One region of the Lysinibacillus sp. BNK-21 genome, then DNA from elsewhere that is predicted to be linked to it. Evidence: riboswitches for the same ligand, from Rfam matches in the RefSeq annotation. Region 1 holds a riboswitch; each other region holds the start of a gene.

Region 1 (4,940 bases):
AATAAAATGGCTCCTTGATCAATTGGCGAAACACCACCAATTAATTGAAAAAGTGTACTTTTACCACTGCCTGAAGGACCAACGATGGCCACAAACTCTCCATCCTTGACGTCAAAAGAAAGTTGATCAAGGACTTTGAGCGCATCGAAGGATTTAGCGATGTTTTGAATGCTGAGCATGATAGCCTCTTCCCTTCACCATGAATTTTTCAATTAAACGAATACCACTAAACAATAGTAAGCTCAAGAGAACAATCGCAAAAATTGCCACAAATACGCGATCCGTACGGAAGGAGGATTGGGCTAGGGTCATGTAAACACCAATACCCTTTTTTGCACCAAGCCACTCCGCAATCACAGCCCCCATCACACTATATGTAGCCGCAATTTTAATGCCTGAAAAAATAGCAGGATAGGCATAAGGCCATTCCAGCTTCCAAAAGGTTTGTGCCCTTGTAGCACCAACCATGGCAAAATAATGCTTTAATTCTGGAGCTGTTTGTCTAAATCCATCCATCGCTGCAATGACAATCGGTAAAAAGCACACAAGACAGATAATGATAAGCTTCGGTAATAAGCCAAAGCCAAACCAAATAATAAGGAGCGGTGCCAAGACTAGAATAGGAACATTCTGCGACATAATAAGAATTGGATAAAACAGTTCTCGAATAAATGTAAATCGATGCAACACTATTGCCACCGTTAGCCCACAAGCGATGCCAATGGCCAATCCTAGTAGAGCTAATTGTACCGTAGCGAATGCATGTGGTAGAAAGGTTTGATACGACTGGATGGCTTCCGACAAAATACTACTTGGTGCGGGTACTAACCAATGAGGAACTTCAGCAAACCGCACGATTAGTTCCCATATGAACAAGAGGAAGGCGATAAAAATTATCGTCCTTCCCTTCTGTAATGCACGTTTCATTACTGATATTTCTCCGTTAATGTATCCATCGTAATACCCGTTGGCTGATATAAAATTTTCACTTGTGTAATGACATTAATGGCACCAAGTTCGATCATCTTCTCATTCATTTTTTCAATGATTTGGAGCAATGTTGAAAGCTCACCCTCCATCGTTGTTTCCAATGGATGTACCTCATATTTCACCCCAGAAGCATCGATCACCGCAATTGCTGCATCGACATATGGTATAACATCTTCATATTTCTCTGTCTTCGGAATGATTTGTACACTGATTAATGAATTTGCCATCTTATTTGGCCTCCTTTTTAGGTAAGAAATCATTAGTAAAGGCTTTTTTCGCATCAAATTCGCCCTCTAATACTTGATTGCTAGACATCCATTTCGCGTAATTTTCCCACACCGAAAGCTTTTGCTCTCCCCATTGCTTGGCATCGTCCTGGTATTTATCGGCCAGCCATTCCTGACTTTTTTGCACCAACGCTTTATCTAAATCAGGAGCTGCTTCGATTAAAATATCAGCCGCTTCACTTGGGTTTTCAATTGCGTATTCATAGCCCTTCGATGCAGCTGCCACAAAGGCTTTAACAACATCAGGATTGTCCTGTATCATTTTTTCATTTGTAGCTAAAACTGGCGTATAATAATCTAATTGATCACTATAATCTGTAAGATATAGCATATTGATCTTTTCCCCACGCAGCTCAGCTTCAATTCCTGTCCATGCATAATAAATCCAAGCAAAATCAATATCTTTTTCCATCATTGTGAAGAAATCTAAATCGCCTGCATTGACGATATCTAGCTTATTAATATCTGCCTTTTCTTTTTGCATGAGTGATTGTAAAACGGCTTGCTCTAATGGCGCGCCCCAACCACCATAGGTTTTACCTTCAAAATCCTTTGGCGATGTAATGCCCTTCGAAGCAATAGAAGCAAAGCCAGATGTATTATGCTGTATAATTGCTGCGATGGAGACCAGCGGCACATCCTGTACTCGTGCCTGTGTTATGCCTTCCTGATAGCTCACGCCAAAATCCGCCTTTCCAGAAGCAACAAGCTGATCTGCGCCCGCCTCACCAGGCATAATAATATCAACATCTAAACCCTGTTCCTCAAAATAACCGAGTTTTTTGGCAACATATAGTCCTGTATGATTTGTATTCGGCGTCCAATCCAGTACCACAGACACCTTTTTCAGCTTGTCTGCAGCCTGCTTGTCATCCTTGTCACTACAGCCTACTAATGTCAATAGTGCTGCCAATAAAATAAAAAACCATTTTTTCATGCGAAAGCCTCCCAGTTTGTAATATGAAAGTGTTCATGAATGAATGTTGTCACCAGAAGAAAGCGTATACAATGTTGGCAAGCTGTTGCTTGAAAACATAAAAAAACGCCTAGGATTCCTCCCAGACGTATTGCAATCAATCTTCAAAACTTTGCTTTTTGAATAGATGTTCCCTACGCTGGTACGAGCCAAATCAGGTTCAAAGGGTCAGCGTCTACCGGACACAATCTCAGCTAGCAATTACTAGCCCCCCTACATTCTTTCGCTATGAACTTTTCGATGATTATTATACCCATAGTTTCACTTAAATGACAAGGTGCTATTTTTGAATAGAGCTTAAAGCCCAGCGCTCCTAAGAGGCTGGGCATGCTATTAGCTTGGTTTCTGTTCTTTTTTGGCTGTTACAACATGAGAAATTGCTCCATCTGTTGCAATATCCACTTTAAATGAACCATTGGAATGGCGATCCGCACGAGACAATGCTTGTACGTCAATCATCTCTTGAACACCTTTTTCAGTTTCAATCACAACCTGCTCCTCGTCTGTTGCTTGAACAACTGCCACAATTCGGTGAGGGTTTGCTTTTAACTCTGTTAATACTTTTAGTCCACGTTTTGCACGACTTGCTACTTCAACTTCAGCGACATTCATTTTCTTCACGGCCCCACGCTGTGTCACAATCACTACATAGTGGGTAACATCTGGCTGTAATACATTGACGCCAACTAAGGCTTCTCCATCTTTTAGTGTGATCCCTTTCACACCACCTGTTTTCACACCTGTTACAGGTAGTTCCTCCATTGGGAAACGAATCGCATAGGCTGTATCTGTTGTGAGCATCAGCTCCACGTCATCAGTCACAAATGATGCATAGATCATCGCATCACCAGCCTTGACATTCATCGTTTTAATTGGCTTTGAATAACGCGTTACCGCATAGTCTGCGAGTGGTGAGCGCTTAATTTGGCCATCTTTTGTGGCTGTGAAGACATACGTATTTGGCTGGTCAAATGTTTCGAAACCATAAACCGCAATAATCGATTCATCTTCCCCTGTTGGTACAATACTTGAAATATGCTGGCCGAGATCCTTCCAGCGTATATCAGGCAGCTCATGAACAGGCTGATAAATATAATTGCCTCGATTTGTGAAAAGCAGTAGATGGTGCTGAGTATTTAAATTTGCTTCATACAATAAATAATCTGAATCCTTCATGGCAAAATCTTGCCCGTTTGAAGCGGCATGAGAACGTGTGGATGTACGTTTAATATAACCATCCTTCGTTACTGTTACGACAACCTCTTCACTTGGCACAAGGACATCCAATGTAATTTTGATTTCTTCAATTTCTTGCTCAATCTTCGAGCGACGAGGTTCTGTAAAGCGTTTCTTAATATCTAGTAACTCTTGTTTAATAACACGCACTAGCTTTGCTTCACTTTGTAGAATCCCCTCTAGCTTCGCAATTAGCTTATTTAACTCGTCCTGTTCCTGACGTAGCTCTGTAATATCCGTATTCGTTAAACGATATAATTGCAGGCTTACAATGGCCTCTGCTTGTACCTCTGTAAAATCAAACTTTGCTTGTAAATTAAGCTTCGCATCCTTCTTATCATTAGAAGAACGGATCGTCGCAATGACTTCATCTAAAATGGAAAGAGCTTTAATTAATCCATCTACAATATGAGAACGATCCTTTGCCTTTTGTAAATCATAAATGGAACGGTTTGTTACCACTTCTTTTTGATGGGCAATATACGCATCTAGCAATAATGGCAATGTCATCATCGTTGGACGACGGTTATGAATGGCAATCATATTAAAATTATAAGCTACCTGTAAATCAGTTGTTTTAAACAAGTACTGTAAAATTCCTTGTCCTGGTACATCCTTTTTCAGCTCAATTACGACACGTAAGCCTGTACGGTCTGATTCATCACGAATTTCTGCAATGCCTTCTAGTCGTTTATCTACACGTTGCTCATCAATTTTTTTCACAAGATTCGCTTTATTTACATCATATGGTAACTCAGTGATAACAATTTGCTCTTTACCACCCTTAATTGGTTCAACAACTGCTTGTGCACGGACGATGATTTTACCACGACCTGTTTCATACGCCTTTTTAATGCCATCAACACCTTGAATGATTCCACCCGTTGGGAAATCAGGTCCTTTAATCACCGTCATCAATTCATCTACAGTAACATTAGGCTTGTCTAAGCGCATCAACACAGCATCCAGTACTTCATCTAAGGCATGTGGCGGAATATCTGTCGCATAACCAGCGGAAATTCCTGTAGAGCCATTGACTAAAAGGTTAGGAAAACGTGCTGGTAATACAGTTGGCTCCATATCCTGATCATCAAAGTTTGGCACAAATTCGACCGTTTTCTTGCCAATATCTCGTAGCATTTCAGCGGCAATAGCTGATAGTCTCGCCTCTGTATAACGCATTGCAGCTGGAGGATCGCCATCTACCGAGCCATTGTTCCCGTGCATCTCAATAAGCATATGACGTGCCTTCCAGTCCTGACTCATCCGTACCATCGCTTCATACACAGAGCTATCGCCGTGCGGATGATAGTTACCAATTACATTACCCACTGTTTTTGCGGATTTACGGAACGGCTTATCATGTGTGTTGCCTTCCGTAAACATCGCATATAAAATACGGCGCTGTACTGGTTTAAGACCGTCACGTGCATCAGGCAACGCGCGGTCTT
Region 2 (4,940 bases), 1.0 Mb from region 1:
ATGGCTCACCAGCTGATACAGCTTGGCGAATTGCACTTAAATCATATTCATGTAAATTTTCAAGCGCTGCCATAAAACGATATTCAGTTGGTGTACAGCATAGTACATTGATTTTGAATCTCTCAAGCAATGCTAAATAAGAAGTTGCTTCAAATTTACCTTTGTAGACAAATGCAGTAGCACCACTGCCTAAAGTAGCTAGAAATGGACTCCAAATCCATTTTTGCCACCCTGGTGCTGCAGTCGCCCAAACAATATCATTTTCTTGTACACCCAACCAATATGGTGCTGTTGTTCGTAAATGAGCATAGCCCCAACTATGCGTATGCACTGCTGCTTTTGGATTTCCTGTTGTTCCGCTTGTATAGGCTAAAAATGCATTGTCTGTGCTTTTTGTTGGGATAGGATTTATGTAGGTTGTAGGTTGATTATTCATTTTTTCAAGTATGTTCTGCCAAGGTTCATGTGCATTCCCTATAACAAATTGCAGTATGTCTTGTAAATTTCCCACTTTATCGAACTGTTCAATATAGGGTTCAAATGCAATAACTGCTTTAGCATTTGCATGATGAATTCGATACTCAATATCCTTTGTTCTTAACATCTCAGAACTTGGAATAATAGTTAAACCCGCTTTCAATGCAGCAATATACACAATATATGCTTCAACCGAACGTGGTACCATTACTAAAATGACATCACCTTTCTTTAAACCTTGCTTGGTGAATACATGTGCTACTTGATTTGCTTTTTCCAATAAATGTGCATATGTAATACATTGGATGTCTTGGTTTTCTTCATAAATGATTAAAGCATTTTTGGCTGCATCCTGAGCATATTTTTCAATTTCCTCTACTATGTTATACCATTCTGGTGCAACTAAATCTTGTCTTTTCATGGCAATTGCCCCCTTTTGTTATGACACATTATAAAACTCTTTTTTCAGCATTTTCAATGGTTTGTGCTTAATTTCGGTAAAGTCATGACAACTATCATACCCTCCTATATGGCATCGGTCACATTTTATCTATAGGAAAACTTGCTATTGAATACAAATGAAAAGTATGGTACATTTTGGTCAACTAAAAGCAAGATTGCAGGGGGACTCGTAAGAGTTGAGAAGGTAAAACCTGACCCTTTGAACCTGTTAGTTAATACTGACGTAGGGAGCAATAAACATCGTTTTCAGATGAAAGGCTCTTTTCGTGCATTTTTACACAAAAAGAGCCTTTTTTGCATGCTTACGTCCATCCCTAAAGGAGGACTACAATGATTTTTCAAACAATTCGTCAACAGCAACCACTTATCCATTGTATAACCAATTATGTAGTGGCAAATTTTCAAGCAAATGGTTTATTAGCGATAGGTGCTTCACCAGTAATGGCCGATGACTACCAAGAGGTAGAGGAGATGGTGGCCATTGCTCAAGCATTATTAATTAATATTGGAACACTTAATGATCGCACAAAAAGTGCCATGTTTTTAGCAGGTGAAAAAGCCAATAAACTTGGTATTCCTGTTATTTTAGATCCTGTCGGAGTTGGAGCCACAACTTATCGTAAGGAAACCGTAAGATACTTACTTGAAAACATACACTTTGCCGTGATTCGCTGTAATCTCGGCGAGCTAGCAGCAATAGTTGGTGTAAATTGGCAACAAAAGGGTGTCGATAGTGGTCATGGCACTATCGCTATGGAATTAGAAGCCACATCATTGGCTCAACGCTATCAATGCATTGTTATTGTCACAGGAGAACGCGATTTTATAACTGATGGCAAGCATAGCCAATGGATCGCTGGTGGTCATCCACAAATGACGGAAGTAACGGGTACAGGTTGTTTACTTAGCGCAATTTGTGGCGCAGCCTATAGTGTAAGCCATAATCCTTACCAACAATTAACAGAAACACTTACTTACTATAAAAAAGCAGGTGTACTGGCATCCGCATTTACTGCAGACATTGGTGATTTTCAAATAGCCTTACTCAATGCTATACATCGCTTATCAAAGGATGGTGCAGCTTCATGCATATTGTAACAACAATCGCTGGCTCAGATAGTGGTGGAGGCGCGGGTATACAGGCTGATTTAAAAACATTTCAGGAATTAGAAGTGTTCGGTACTTCTGTTATTACTGCTCTAACTGCTCAAAATACTTTGGGTGTAACAGGTGTTTGCCCTATTGACGTTTCCTTTATAAAAAAACAATTAGAGGCCTTAGTAGAAGATTTTCCAATCGCTGCGATTAAAACAGGAATGCTTTATTCCTCAGAAATTATCAAAGCAATTGCACACAAGATCAGGGAGCTAAACATTCCACTGATTGTTGATCCGGTGATGATTGCAAAAGGTGGGGAAAGCCTATTACAGCAAGAAGCTATCGATGCCTTACGCTCAACTTTATTACCACTTGCTACGGTTGTTACGCCCAATATACCCGAGGCAGAGACACTTACTGGGAGATCTATTCATCATTTTGAAGATATGAAAGAAGTAGCTCAAAGCTTGTTACAGCTAGGTGTACAATGTGTCATCATTAAAGGTGGTCATTTAGCAGATCCACTTTATGCCATTGATTATGTATTTTGCAAAAATGGACGTTCTTTTTCTTTGCAGTCTCCACGAATCCAAACAAAAAATACGCATGGTACTGGATGTACATTTTCCGCAGCACTTACTGCTTTTCTTGGACAAGGATTTGCTCTGGAAAATGCCATTATGGAAGCTAAAAAATATATCCAATTAGCTATTATGTTTAATTTATCGATTGGAAATGGTCATGGACCCACTAATCATTTTGCTTATCAACAGTATAAGGAAGGCTGTGAGGTGATTATTCATGAAACGTGAGGATTTGGAGCTTTATTTTATTATGGGTACGAGCAATGTTCCTCCTCAAGAACAACCTATCTATATCCTAGAAAAAGCCTTGCAAGCAGGCATTACAATGTTTCAATTTCGTGAAAAAGGTCCTCACGCGTTAACTGGACTTGCCTATGAACAATTTGCACGCCAATGCCAAAAACTATGTCATCACTATCATGTGCCCTTTATCATTAATGACGATGTTGATCTAGCGATACGACTAGGAGCTGATGGTGTTCATATCGGACAAGATGATTTACCTGTAAGTGTAGCACGTAAAAGAATCGGGAACATGATTCTTGGTGTATCTGTCCATTGCGAGGAAGAATTGCAAATAGCTATTAACCATCAAGCTGATTATGTTGGTATCGGTCCAATCTTTCCAACATCCTCTAAAAGTGATGCACAACCACCATGTGGTACATCTTTTTTACAGGAGGCTCATTCATTACATCCTGAATTACCAATTGTAGCAATCGGTGGAATTAATTTCACAAATGCACATTCTGTATTTCAAACGGGGGTTGATGGTGTTGCTGTTATTTCAGCTATTTGTCAAAGCAAAGATGTTGATCATACAGTAGCTACATTTAGATCCCTATCTCGTATAAATAAATGATCAATAAACAAACTAAAACCAGTGCCTTTTACGGTCACTGGTTTTAAGTTTATAAATGCTTAATCAGCATTTATTGGTTGTTGTTTGGCATACCTTTTAATTGAGATTCTGCCATTTGTACAAGACGTTTAGTGATTTCACCACCAACGGAACCGTTGGCACGAGCTGAAGCTTCAGCTCCTAATTGAACACCAAATTCTTGTGCAATTTCGTATTTCATTTGATCTAGTGCTTGTTGTACACCAGGTACTGCAAGCTGGTTTGAACTACGGTTGTTGTTTGAAGCCATGTTTCTCACCTCCTTGTGAATATAGAATGTGCGATATTAGATTTTTAATACAAAAAATTTAGAGGTAAATTGTACCTCTATTGGAATAACAATATCCATACAAAAAAGCCGTCTCAAAATGGGCTTTGAGACGGCTTTTGAATCCTTATAGTAGATCTGCAAATTTATCTTGTTGTTCTTCTTTCTTAGGGAAAATATAGACCTCGCGATTCTTCACTGCTCGCTCGATCAATTCATCAAAGTCAGAGAAGCTTTCATAATGCTCAACCTTTTCAAGCTTCGGTTTTGTTTTTGGACTTGCTGGTGTAAAAATCGTGCAGCAATCTTCAAATGGCTGAATAGATGTTTCGTATGTGCCGATTTTTTCTGCAATATCAATAATCTCTAATTTATCAGTTGAAATCAGCGGACGAAGGATAGGTGTATTTGTTACTGCGTTTATTGCTGTTAAACTTTCAAGCGTTTGACTCGCCACTTGTCCAAGACTTTCGCCCGTTACAATAGCAAGTGCACCAATTTCCTCACGCACCTGATCAGCAACCTTCAACATCATTCGGCGTGTTGTCGTCATCGATACATTAGAAGGTACTTTTTCTTTAATAAGAACTTGTATTTCAGTAAAAGGAATGACATGCAAACGAATACTAGCACCAAATTTTGTTAATTCATTGGCAAGCACTTTAACTTTTTCCAATGAATTTTGGCTTGTATAAGGTGGACTAAAGAAGTGAATTGCCTCTAATCGCACACCACGCTTCATCATTAAATAACCCGCGACAGGGCTATCAATACCGCCAGATAGCATTAATAAAGACTTGCCATTTGATCCTACAGGCATTCCACCTGCACCAGGAATGACTTGTGCCATCATATAAGTTGCATCATGGCGAACTTCTACACGTAGCTCAATATCAGGCTGCTTCACTTTAACAGATAAATTTTGAAATTGTGGTAAAACATAGCCACCGATCTCACGTTGGATAGCATGAGATTCTAAAGGAAATGTTTTATCAGTACGTTTTACCTCTACTTTAAATGTATGTGGCTCATCTTTAAATGTCTCCATAATAGTGATAGCGAGCTTTTTCATACTGTCCATATCTTTTTCGCATGCAGCGACAGGGCTAAATGATTGAATACCAAAAATTTTAGGTAAACCTGTAATTAG
Region 3 (4,940 bases), 1.6 Mb from region 1:
TGGAGCATTATCAAGCTGTTTTTGAAGATTCACGTCTTCTTGTTATATTAATAAATACGGTCATCGTGGCATTACTTTCTGCTCTCATTTCTACTATTATTGGTACGCTAGGAGCAATTGGAATTGTGACGGTTAAGGATTCTAAAATGCGTAATACTTTATTATCCTTAAACAATGTCTTAATCGTCAGCCCAGACGTAATTATCGGGGCTAGCTTCTTAATTTTATTTACAATGGTAGGCATTAAACTGGGCTTTGCATCTGTTTTACTAGCCCATGTTGCATTTAGTGTACCGATTGTTGTATTAATGGTTTTACCAAAGCTACTAGAAATGAATAACTCATTAATCGATGCAGCATTAGATTTAGGGGCAACGAAAAAGGACGTTATGATGCGTGTCATTCTTCCTTATATTCAGCCAGGTATTTTTGCAGGCTTCTTCCTTGCCCTTACGTATTCATTAGATGATTTTGCCGTGACATTCTTTGTAACAGGTAATGGCTTTAGTACTTTATCCGTAGAAATTTATTCAATGGCCCGCGCAGGAATTTCTCTAACGGTGAATGCAATTTCTGGATTAGTATTCTTTGTTACGGTTTTAGTTGTTGTTGGTTATTATTTCATGACAAGTCGTACGAGTAAAAGAATGGAGGGGCATCGATGAAGTCACTAATTCAAGCTACCATCGCCATCCTTGTCGTTTCAGCCCTTTTATTCTATGCGGCTGATGCCTTAAGTGCGGGAGGCGGTAAAAGTGGAAAAGACACGTTAACCATCTTTAACTGGGGAGAATATATTGATCCTGATTTGTTAAAAGAATTTGAAAAAGAAACAGGCATTCATGTCATCTATGAAACATTCGATTCCAATGAAGCTATGATGACAAAGATTCAGCAAGGCGGAACAGCTTACGATATTGCTGTCCCTTCTGAATATATGATTGAGAAGATGAAGGAAGAAAAATTATTAATTCCTTTAGATAAAACGAAAATCCCTAATTTAAAAAATATTGATCCTTACTTTTTAGATTTACCATTCGATGCTAACAATAAATATTCTGTCCCTTATTTTTGGGGAACAGTAGGTATTGTCTACAATCCGAGCCTTGTTGGAGACTTAGACTTCTCCTCTTGGGACGATTTATGGGACCCTTCTTTAAAGCGAAAAGTCTTTTTAGTAGATGGTGCGCGTGAAGTCATTGGGATGGGCTTAAACAGTCTTGGCTATTCTCTGAATTCACTAGATGATCAGGAACTTCGTGAAGCTACTGACAAATTAATTACACTTGCACCAAATGTTAAAGCGATCATTGGAGATGAAATCACACCGTTAATGATCAATAATGAGGCAACTGTTGCCCTTACATGGTCTGGCCAAGCAGCTGATATGATGTATGAAAATGAAGAGTTAGACTTTGCTGTACCTGAGGAAGGCTCAAACTTATGGTTTGATAATATGGTCATCCCAAAAACATCAAAAAATATTGATGGTGCCCACGCCTTTATTAACTTCATGCTAAGTGCTGAATCAGGTGCTCAAAATGCTGATTTTGTAGGCTATTCTACTCCTAATATTGCCGCTATGGACTTAATGGACGAAGAAGTTGTTTCTGACGAACGCTACTATCCTTCTGAAGAACAACGCGATACATTAGAGGTCTACAAAAATTTAGGACCTGATTATTTAGGGAAATACAACGAATTATTTTTAGAATTTAAAATGAGTATCAGATAATTAAACTAGCGAATTGGTTTTCACACCAATTCGCTAGTTTTTTACTTTGCTTATCTAACTGTTTATTAAACTAAGAACATTTTCAATCACTATTTGCATTATTATATTTATAAAATATTTTATCTAAATTTTAATAGATTCTCACATTAGTGTATTTTTGATAGTCCATAACTTCTAACGCTCAACATCGCTACAATTTATAGCCATGCTTTATACCATTACAGACAGACTCTCCAAATTTTTAATTCTCCCTTTATAAGAGAAGTCCCTCAATTGTTGTTGCTTTACTAATTTATCCTCCCATAGCTTCTTTTCCCTCAACTTTTATGACTAAAATGTATTATTTCATCATGCATAGGTGCGTGGATAAAAACTTTTGTGGAAAACCATTCTAAATATAGAACCAGTACTATAATCTTAACTATTAGCCAAGCAATAATTCTTTATGATAGACTGTACTATATTTGATTACAAAAAGGGGGTTCATTCGATGACCCAGCAGAAGTCCAATAAGGCGGCTTTGTATATTTTAATGTTTAATATGTTTATCGCAATGGGGAGTATTGGCATTATTATTCCTGTCATGCCAGAGTATTTAAAAATATTTGGTGCAGCAGGACAAGTTCTAGGTATGCTAATCGCAACGTTCGCCTTAGCTCAATTCGTATTTTCTCCTATTGCTGGGAATCTTTCAGATCAGTACGGACGAAAAAATTTAATTATTTTCGGTCTTATCGTAACAGGTCTTGCACAAATCGGATTTGGCCTTGCTACAGATGTATGGATGCTCTTTTTAGCACGATTTTTAGGTGGTCTAGGTTCCGCATTTGTTGCACCTCCTATTATGGCTTTTGTCGCTGACGTCACAACCTATGAAGAACGTGGGAAAGGTATGGGGATGTTGGGTGCCGCTATGTCTCTTGGCTTTATGATTGGACCAGGTATTGGTGGCTTTTTAGCAAAGGTAAGCTTACATTTCCCATTTTTCACAGCTGGAGCTGCAGCCATTGTAGCATCTATTTTATCTTACTTTTTATTACCTTCTACCAAACCAAACACTGCTCAACAGAAACAAAAGCAAGACAATCTGGCGAAGCAAATGGCTCGTTCCATACATATGCCTTATTTTGTTATGCTCATAATTATGCTGGTGTTCTCGTTTGGAATTGCAAATTTCCAAACGACATTGTCATTATTTGTGACAGAAAAGTTTAATTACACACCTGTAGATATAGCGATTATATTAGTTGTTGGTGGTGCTTTTGGAGTAGTAGTACAAATGTTTATTATTACACCACTGTTCAATCGTTATGGTGAAATGAAAGTAGTACTAGTAAATTTATTTATTGCATCCGTTGCTATTTTCTTAATATTATTTGTTTCTGGCTTTGCCCTTATTTTAGTTGTAGCAACAATTTTCTCTACAGCAACGACATTAATTCGTCCAGCTGTTAATACACTCATCTCAAAGCTTGCAGAGAAAGAGCAGGGATTTGCTGCGGGCTTGAATAATGCCTATATGAGCCTCGGAAATATGATTGGACCCGCTTTGGCAGGTTTATTATTTGACTGGAATATGAATAGCCCATATATTTTCGGTTCTATCATATTATTAGCCTGTTTCTTCCTTGCGCTCATCTGGACAGTGAAAAAAGCACCTCATTTAATGCATCCCGATACAAAATAGTCTGAAAAATCATTGACTATTTTTAGCAGTATGTTACATTATTGTTGATTCACAAAATTGAATGATTTTAACCACTAGGGGAGTCTTTTAAAGGCTGAGACGTATATGGTAATATACGGACCCTTTGAACCTGATCTAGTTCACACTAGCGGAGGGAAGTGGCGCTACTTGCTGTTGTCACTATATACACGCAAGGCCGCTTCCTATTGTTTAAAGGGGGTGGCCTTTTTATTTTTCCTCACGAACTTTACCAAAAGGAGTGAACTTTATGTCAATTCGTAAATTAACAGTCATGGCTTTATTAGTAGCCGTTGCTGTTGCAGGCTCTACTTTCGTATCCATCCCAACAGGAATCGCACGTGCTTACCCAGTTCAGCATGCTATTAATGTGATAGGAGCCATTATACTTGGACCCGTACCAACAGTTATAGTTGCCTTTGTCACTGCCATCATTCGTATCCTTACTGGAACAGGCTCTCTACTAGCTATCCCTGGTAGTATCATCGGTGCGTTCTGTGCTGCCCTTGCCTATAAATATAGCAATAAAATGTGGTTAGCTGGTATCGGAGAAGTTATCGGAACGGGCATTCTGGCTTCACTTATTGCCGTCCCTTATGCAAAATTATTCATGGGAACATCTGTAGCAGCATTCTTCTTCCTACCAGCCTTTTTAACATCAAGTACGATCGGTGCTATTTTAGGTGTAATGGTTGCAAGTAGCTTGCGTAAAACAGAGCTAGTAAAGAGGTTTAATTCTTCTCTTTATTGAGAGAGATTGAATTATGAGCATTCATTGAGCTGGGGTAGTCCAATTTGGATCGCTTTTCTTCTCATTTACCCTCTTTACAAAGGGGATAACTCTCTATTTCAAGGAATATAAAAAGCAGTGCAAAACTATTCGAATTTGCACTGCTTCCTCTATTTTAAGATCGTTTTTTCATGCCTTTTAACAACTGTGCTACATTCGTGTCTTCTGGTATAGTTTTTTCCTCAACCAGCGGCTCTTTTTTCTTCGCATTCGTTAGGAAATTCCAACCAAAACGTCTTATCGTAATATCAATAAAGAAAAGAAGCATACTTGCTAAGAGTAGCCATGTGGCAATATTTTGCCGATCTGCTCCTTTTGTCGTAAAGTCACGGAAGACATCTTGTGGTTCCTTTAAAACAGTGCCTCCTGTTCGTTGAGTTAACTCTTCTATCAGTTGGTTATTTACAGGGAGTAGTTCGTATTCAGCACTATAAGGAACACTTAGCCCTGCCTGATAAATGGCCTGCTTTTCATCTGCTATACGGAAGAAAATTAATCCAGGTTCAGCTTGTACTACAGCTCGAACTTGAGATGCGGAAATGGTTTCAAGTTGTGTTTCTAGCTCCTCCCCTGCTTCATTTACCGCTACAATATCTAAAAATGCGGCTTCATTTGTAGGGTCTGTAATCATAAAGGAACCATCTGCTTCCAATCTTACATCATAGGCTACATCATTGTAGCTTGGTAGCATTTGAGAAATAAGTGTTTGC
Region 4 (4,940 bases), 2.3 Mb from region 1:
TCAGCAGCATGTGCAGCAATTTTATAAGTGATAACGCCCACACGAACGTCCTCGCGATTCGGTAAACCAAGATGCTCTTTCGGTGTCACATAACAAAGCATCGCTGTACCAAACCAGCCAATCATGGCTGCCCCAATGGCTGATGTAATGTGGTCATAACCTGGAGCAATATCTGTTGTGAGTGGTCCTAATGTATAGAAGGGCGCTTCCTTACAAACCTCTAATTGCTTGTCCATGTTTTCTTTAATCAGATGCATTGGTACATGACCTGGTCCCTCAACCATTACCTGAACATCATGCTGCCAAGCAATCTGTGTTAGCTCGCCTAGTGTTTCAAGCTCTGCAAATTGTGCCTCATCATTGGCATCTGCAATTGAGCCTGGGCGTAAACCATCACCTAAGGAAAAAGCAACATCATAGGCTTTCATAATTTCACAGATTTCCTCAAAGTGTGTATACAGGAAATTCTCTTGATGATGATATAAACACCACTGTGCCATTATAGAGCCACCTCGAGATACAATACCTGTCACACGATTTGCTGTTAGTGGTACATAGCGTAAAAGGACACCTGCATGAATGGTGAAGTAATCTACACCCTGCTCGGCTTGTTCTATGAGAGTATCACGATAAACCTCCCACGTTAAATCCTCTGCTACACCATTTACCTTTTCTAAAGCCTGATAAATTGGCACTGTTCCCACTGGCACTGCAGCATTTCGAATAATCCATTCTCTAGTTGTATGAATATGTTTACCAGTCGATAAATCCATAATATTATCTGCGCCCCATCGAGTTGCCCAGGTCATTTTCTCAACTTCTTCTGCAATGGAAGAAGATACAGCAGAATTCCCGATATTCGCATTGATCTTTACATGAAAATTACGCCCAATAATCATTGGCTCTGCCTCAGGGTGATTAATATTAGAAGGCATTATAGCACGCCCAGCTGCAATTTCTGAACGTACAAATTCAGGATCCATATTTTCACGAATCGCTACAAACTCCATTTCAGGCGTTATAATTCCCTTTCGTGCATAGTGAAGCTGTGTCACATTTTTACCTTTTTTAGCACGCAAAGGCTTTCTCGCCAACTCAGGGAAGACATTTTCTTGAATACGCGGGTCATCAACATGACGAAAGCCATTATCTTCCGGTTTAATGGAGCGTCCCTCATATGCTTCTACATCCCCTCGCTCTTGAATCCATGCATTTCGTAAGGCAGGTAAACCTTTCGTAATATCTACTTGGTAGGCTGGATCTGTATAGGGCCCACTTGTATCATATACTCGAATAGGAGCATTTTCTTCATTTCCAAAACTGCCTGTTGTCGGACTTAATGCAATTTCTCGCATAGGTACTAGAATATCTGGGCGTGATCCTTCCACATATACTTTTTTGCTTCCTTCAAAGCCGGAAATAATGGTAATATTCTTTTCACTAATTGCTGACATGAGCTACTTCTCTCCCTTAAATTTATTTTGATATAAGGACCGATTCTAGCTCACCCCAACAATCCAAAAAATAAAGGCCGAATCCAAAATAATTATTTGGATCCGGCCACGAATGTAAAGGTCTATTGATTGCATACTCTGCAATAGCTTCTTAACTTTCCCACGCTGGTATGAGCCAGATCAGGTCCAAAGGGTCAAGAAACTTCGTAGCGTTTCCCTCTCAGCCTGACTCATCAGACTCCCCTAGTTAATACTATTTAGTTTGATGCTAGTGTAGCAGATAATACTAAGAGATGGAAGTTATTTTTTATCTTACTAGGTAAATAATACTTCTGCAAAATAGATCACAATGGTTACAGTTATACAGCTTACAATGGTTGAAAATAAAACAGCTTGCGCGGCTGTTGCTGATTCTACATCATATTCCAATGCTAGACTAGAACTATTGCGGGATGTTGGAAAGGCACTAGCTATAAAGAGTGATTGTGCGACGACTCCATCTAATCCCAATATATAAATAATGGCCAATGCAACAGATGGTCCAATAATTAGTCGCGTAAAACAGCTGATAAAGACGGTTTTATTAAACATTGATTTCATCTCTAGTTGTGATAATTGCGCACCTAAAGTAATTAGAGCCACAGCAATAAATCCATCTGCCACATGTTCTACTGGTATTTTGATAAACTGTGGTATACCGATATCAAAATAATTCATAGCGACACCTATAATCAGCGCATGAATAATAGGCATTTTAAAGAAATCCTTGATGATTGTCATACCTGACTTTGTAGAAGAAATTAAATTGTATAAACCATATGTATACGTAGTCATATTTTGAAAGATTACGAGCATGACCTGAATGGCTACTCCAATAGGTTGCGTGGCAAATATCATTTGAGCCACTGGAATACCGTAATTACCCGAGTTAATGAGCACAACACTATTTTTAAAGACAGCAGCCTCTGTTCTAGCTAAACCTAACCCTTTTGCCATAAAGTGACTGAGTATCATTTGACTACCGATAAAGAGTACAATAAATAATCCGACCTCTCCCAGTACAGTTAATTCCACATGTGTTTCATATAAATTTACAAAAACAGCTGCTGGCATAAAGCAATATGTAATAAGCTGAGACAATGCTTTTAAATTAAAGCGAAATTTCTTTTGTAGTATAGCGCCTATTAAAAGTAACACTAAAATAGGTACAACAATTTGAAAGAAAATCATTCCGAGATACATCATATCAATGTCCCCCTTCCAGTGTTAATAGTAGTGTTGAATTCCTTCTAGGTCAATTTCTCCGGCTTTCACCATAAAGAAGACTGCCTCTATATTGAAGGCAGCCTTTCTTTTTAAGCAAGCTTAAATCGGTTTACAACTTCTTGTAGCTCGTTTGAAATATCGTTCATATTTTGAATAGACTCTGCTACTTTTTGTAATTCTACTTGTTGATCCATTGCAGAAGCACTTACTTGTTCCGCAGAGGCTGCTGTTTGCTCAGAAATAGCCGAAATACTTTGGATAGCCATGATTGCCTGATTTTTATGCTCTAACATGCTAGATAGTTTATTCATTAATTCACTAATAGAATTTGCAATTGAACCCGACAAGTCACTGCTATCTTTAAATGCTAGTTGCGTGCTTTGTACGGACTCATTTTGAGATTGCATTAAATCTGCATTAGATGCAATCACAGCAACCGTCTGCTGAGAATTTTCAAGAATACTTTCTACTGTACTCTTAATAATTTCTGTTTCATTCTTAGATTGTTCTGCAAGCTTTCTAACTTCCTCTGCAACTACAGCAAATCCTTTACCATGTTCACCAGCACGTGCAGCCTCAATACTTGCATTTAAAGCTAGCAGATTAGTCTGCTCGGTAATGCTTTGAATCGAAGCAATAATCTGATTAATATTGGCAATATTAGAAGCTAATGATTCCATTTGCTGCTGGATACGCCCATTCATTTGATTGGTCTCCATATTACGTTCTCTTAAACTTTCAACCTCATGCAATCCTTTTTCCGTTGTTACACCTGTTTTATGAGATAGCTCATCCATTTCATTAGAAAGAGCCGTAATAGCATCAATCTGATCTGATAAATCCATCATTCGATAATTTGTTTCTTCTGTATCCTCTGATTGCTTCGAAGCTCCTTGTGCAATCTCGTTGATAGCTACGGAAACCTCCTGACTAGAAGCAACTACCTCATTAAATGCCTCATTTACCTGATTAGAAGATTGGTTCAATAACCTCGTGGAATTTAGTACAGTTTGAATCGCACTATTGGTTTTATCTAACATATTATTATAGGCCACAGCAACTGCACCAATTTCATCAGGCTTAATATATCGCTCTTCTACCTTTTGTGTTAAATCCCCTTCGGCTGCAGTTTCAATCGATGCACGTAAAAATTTAAGTGGTTTTAATTGTTTATAGATGAATAACACACTTGCAGCTGTCATCAAAACCACCATAATAATGGAAGCAATAATCGTAAATACAAATACATGATTATATGTTTCTAGAATCTTTGATTCAGCTAACACGACTTGAACAGTCCATGTTTCGTCAATACCCTCTAAAATCATTGGAGCAAAAACATTATAGGCCTTTTCCTTCAGTTGATTAGAGTCAACGTACATACTTGTTAGTTCACCATTTTCCATTGTCTTACTAATACTTGTCCAAGTAGGATCCTCTTGCATATTGCGCCCAACTAGCTCATCACCAAAGCTGTTAGCTGTTAGCACACCTTTATTCGTAATAATTGCCGCATAACCGCCTTCTGGGGCATTCGATTTTGTTAAATCATTTAAAAAATCTATTGATACATCGGCAGTCAATACACCGAAAAATGTTCCGGAAGCATTGATTAATGGCACCGAAATGGTTGTCATCAATACAGATTGTCCGTTTACATTATAATCATAGGGCTCTGTCAAAACTGCACGTCTCTCTTCTTTTGGTACCCAATACCATTCAGAAATACTCTTATCATCAATACCTTCGATTAGAGCAGTCGAGATATCATTTCCGTTCTTACTTAAATAAGGGATAAAACGTTTTTTAGTATCTACTAAAGCAGCCTCAGTTGGTTCTAAAATAATAGAATCTTGCTCAAAGATTGCTCCTACTCCAAGAATGTCATTATTGCTAGCTAAATTGTTTTCCATTATGTCTATGACACCCTTGGTAGACAACGTATTATTCTTCTCCATGCTTTCTATGATACGCTTTGTTGTTTGTAATGTCGTATTGGCTTTCTTAAATCTTTCACTCATAATAGCTGCAGAGGATTCAGCAGTTTGCAATGTTCCATGCTCTGCGTCTTCAACACTTTGCTTTTTTATAATAATTCCCGTTATGACAGTATAGGATAAAAATAAAATGAGAAATAATCCTATTATAAGGGAAGAAAGTTTTAAGGCAATTCCTCTTGATTTTTTCATAACTAACACCCCCACTTTTATACTAATAATA

Evidence for each region. A riboswitch is a leader RNA that binds a small molecule or an ion and turns the genes downstream of it on or off. The one in region 1 is predicted to bind thiamine pyrophosphate.
Region 2: another riboswitch for thiamine pyrophosphate. It lies ahead of thiM (hydroxyethylthiazole kinase); the one in region 1 lies ahead of ACMGGO_RS10375 (ABC transporter substrate-binding protein).
Region 3: another riboswitch for thiamine pyrophosphate. It lies ahead of thiW (energy coupling factor transporter S component ThiW); the one in region 1 lies ahead of ACMGGO_RS10375 (ABC transporter substrate-binding protein).
Region 4: another riboswitch for thiamine pyrophosphate. It lies ahead of thiC (phosphomethylpyrimidine synthase ThiC); the one in region 1 lies ahead of ACMGGO_RS10375 (ABC transporter substrate-binding protein).

The regions. Positions count from the first base shown of each region.
Region 1 covers NZ_JBLQTS010000001.1:2,035,357-2,040,296, reverse strand. Annotated here, with positions in the region: gene ACMGGO_RS10390 (ABC transporter ATP-binding protein) at 1-179, opposite strand, end outside; gene ACMGGO_RS10385 (ABC transporter permease) at 154-927, opposite strand; gene ACMGGO_RS10380 (thiamine-binding protein) at 927-1,217, opposite strand; gene ACMGGO_RS10375 (ABC transporter substrate-binding protein) at 1,219-2,214, opposite strand; TPP riboswitch at 2,368-2,478, opposite strand; gene parC (DNA topoisomerase IV subunit A) at 2,587-4,940, opposite strand, start outside.
Region 2 covers NZ_JBLQTS010000001.1:1,028,702-1,033,641, reverse strand. Annotated here, with positions in the region: gene mbcS (acyl-CoA synthetase MbcS) at 1-898, opposite strand, end outside; TPP riboswitch at 1,089-1,186, shown strand; gene thiM (hydroxyethylthiazole kinase) at 1,270-2,037, shown strand; gene thiD (bifunctional hydroxymethylpyrimidine kinase/phosphomethylpyrimidine kinase) at 2,025-2,849, shown strand; gene thiE (thiamine phosphate synthase) at 2,839-3,483, shown strand; gene ACMGGO_RS05175 (alpha/beta-type small acid-soluble spore protein) at 3,554-3,772, opposite strand; gene thiI (tRNA uracil 4-sulfurtransferase ThiI) at 3,918-4,940, opposite strand, start outside.
Region 3 covers NZ_JBLQTS010000001.1:3,655,725-3,660,664, forward strand. Annotated here, with positions in the region: gene ACMGGO_RS18640 (ABC transporter permease) at 1-665, shown strand, start outside; gene ACMGGO_RS18645 (ABC transporter substrate-binding protein) at 662-1,735, shown strand; gene ACMGGO_RS18650 (MFS transporter) at 2,226-3,422, shown strand; TPP riboswitch at 3,489-3,596, shown strand; gene thiW (energy coupling factor transporter S component ThiW) at 3,691-4,191, shown strand; gene ACMGGO_RS18660 (VWA domain-containing protein) at 4,346-4,940, opposite strand, start outside.
Region 4 covers NZ_JBLQTS010000001.1:4,300,785-4,305,724, forward strand. Annotated here, with positions in the region: gene thiC (phosphomethylpyrimidine synthase ThiC) at 1-1,454, opposite strand, end outside; TPP riboswitch at 1,595-1,709, opposite strand; gene ACMGGO_RS21610 (AEC family transporter) at 1,770-2,699, opposite strand; gene ACMGGO_RS21615 (methyl-accepting chemotaxis protein) at 2,810-4,909, opposite strand.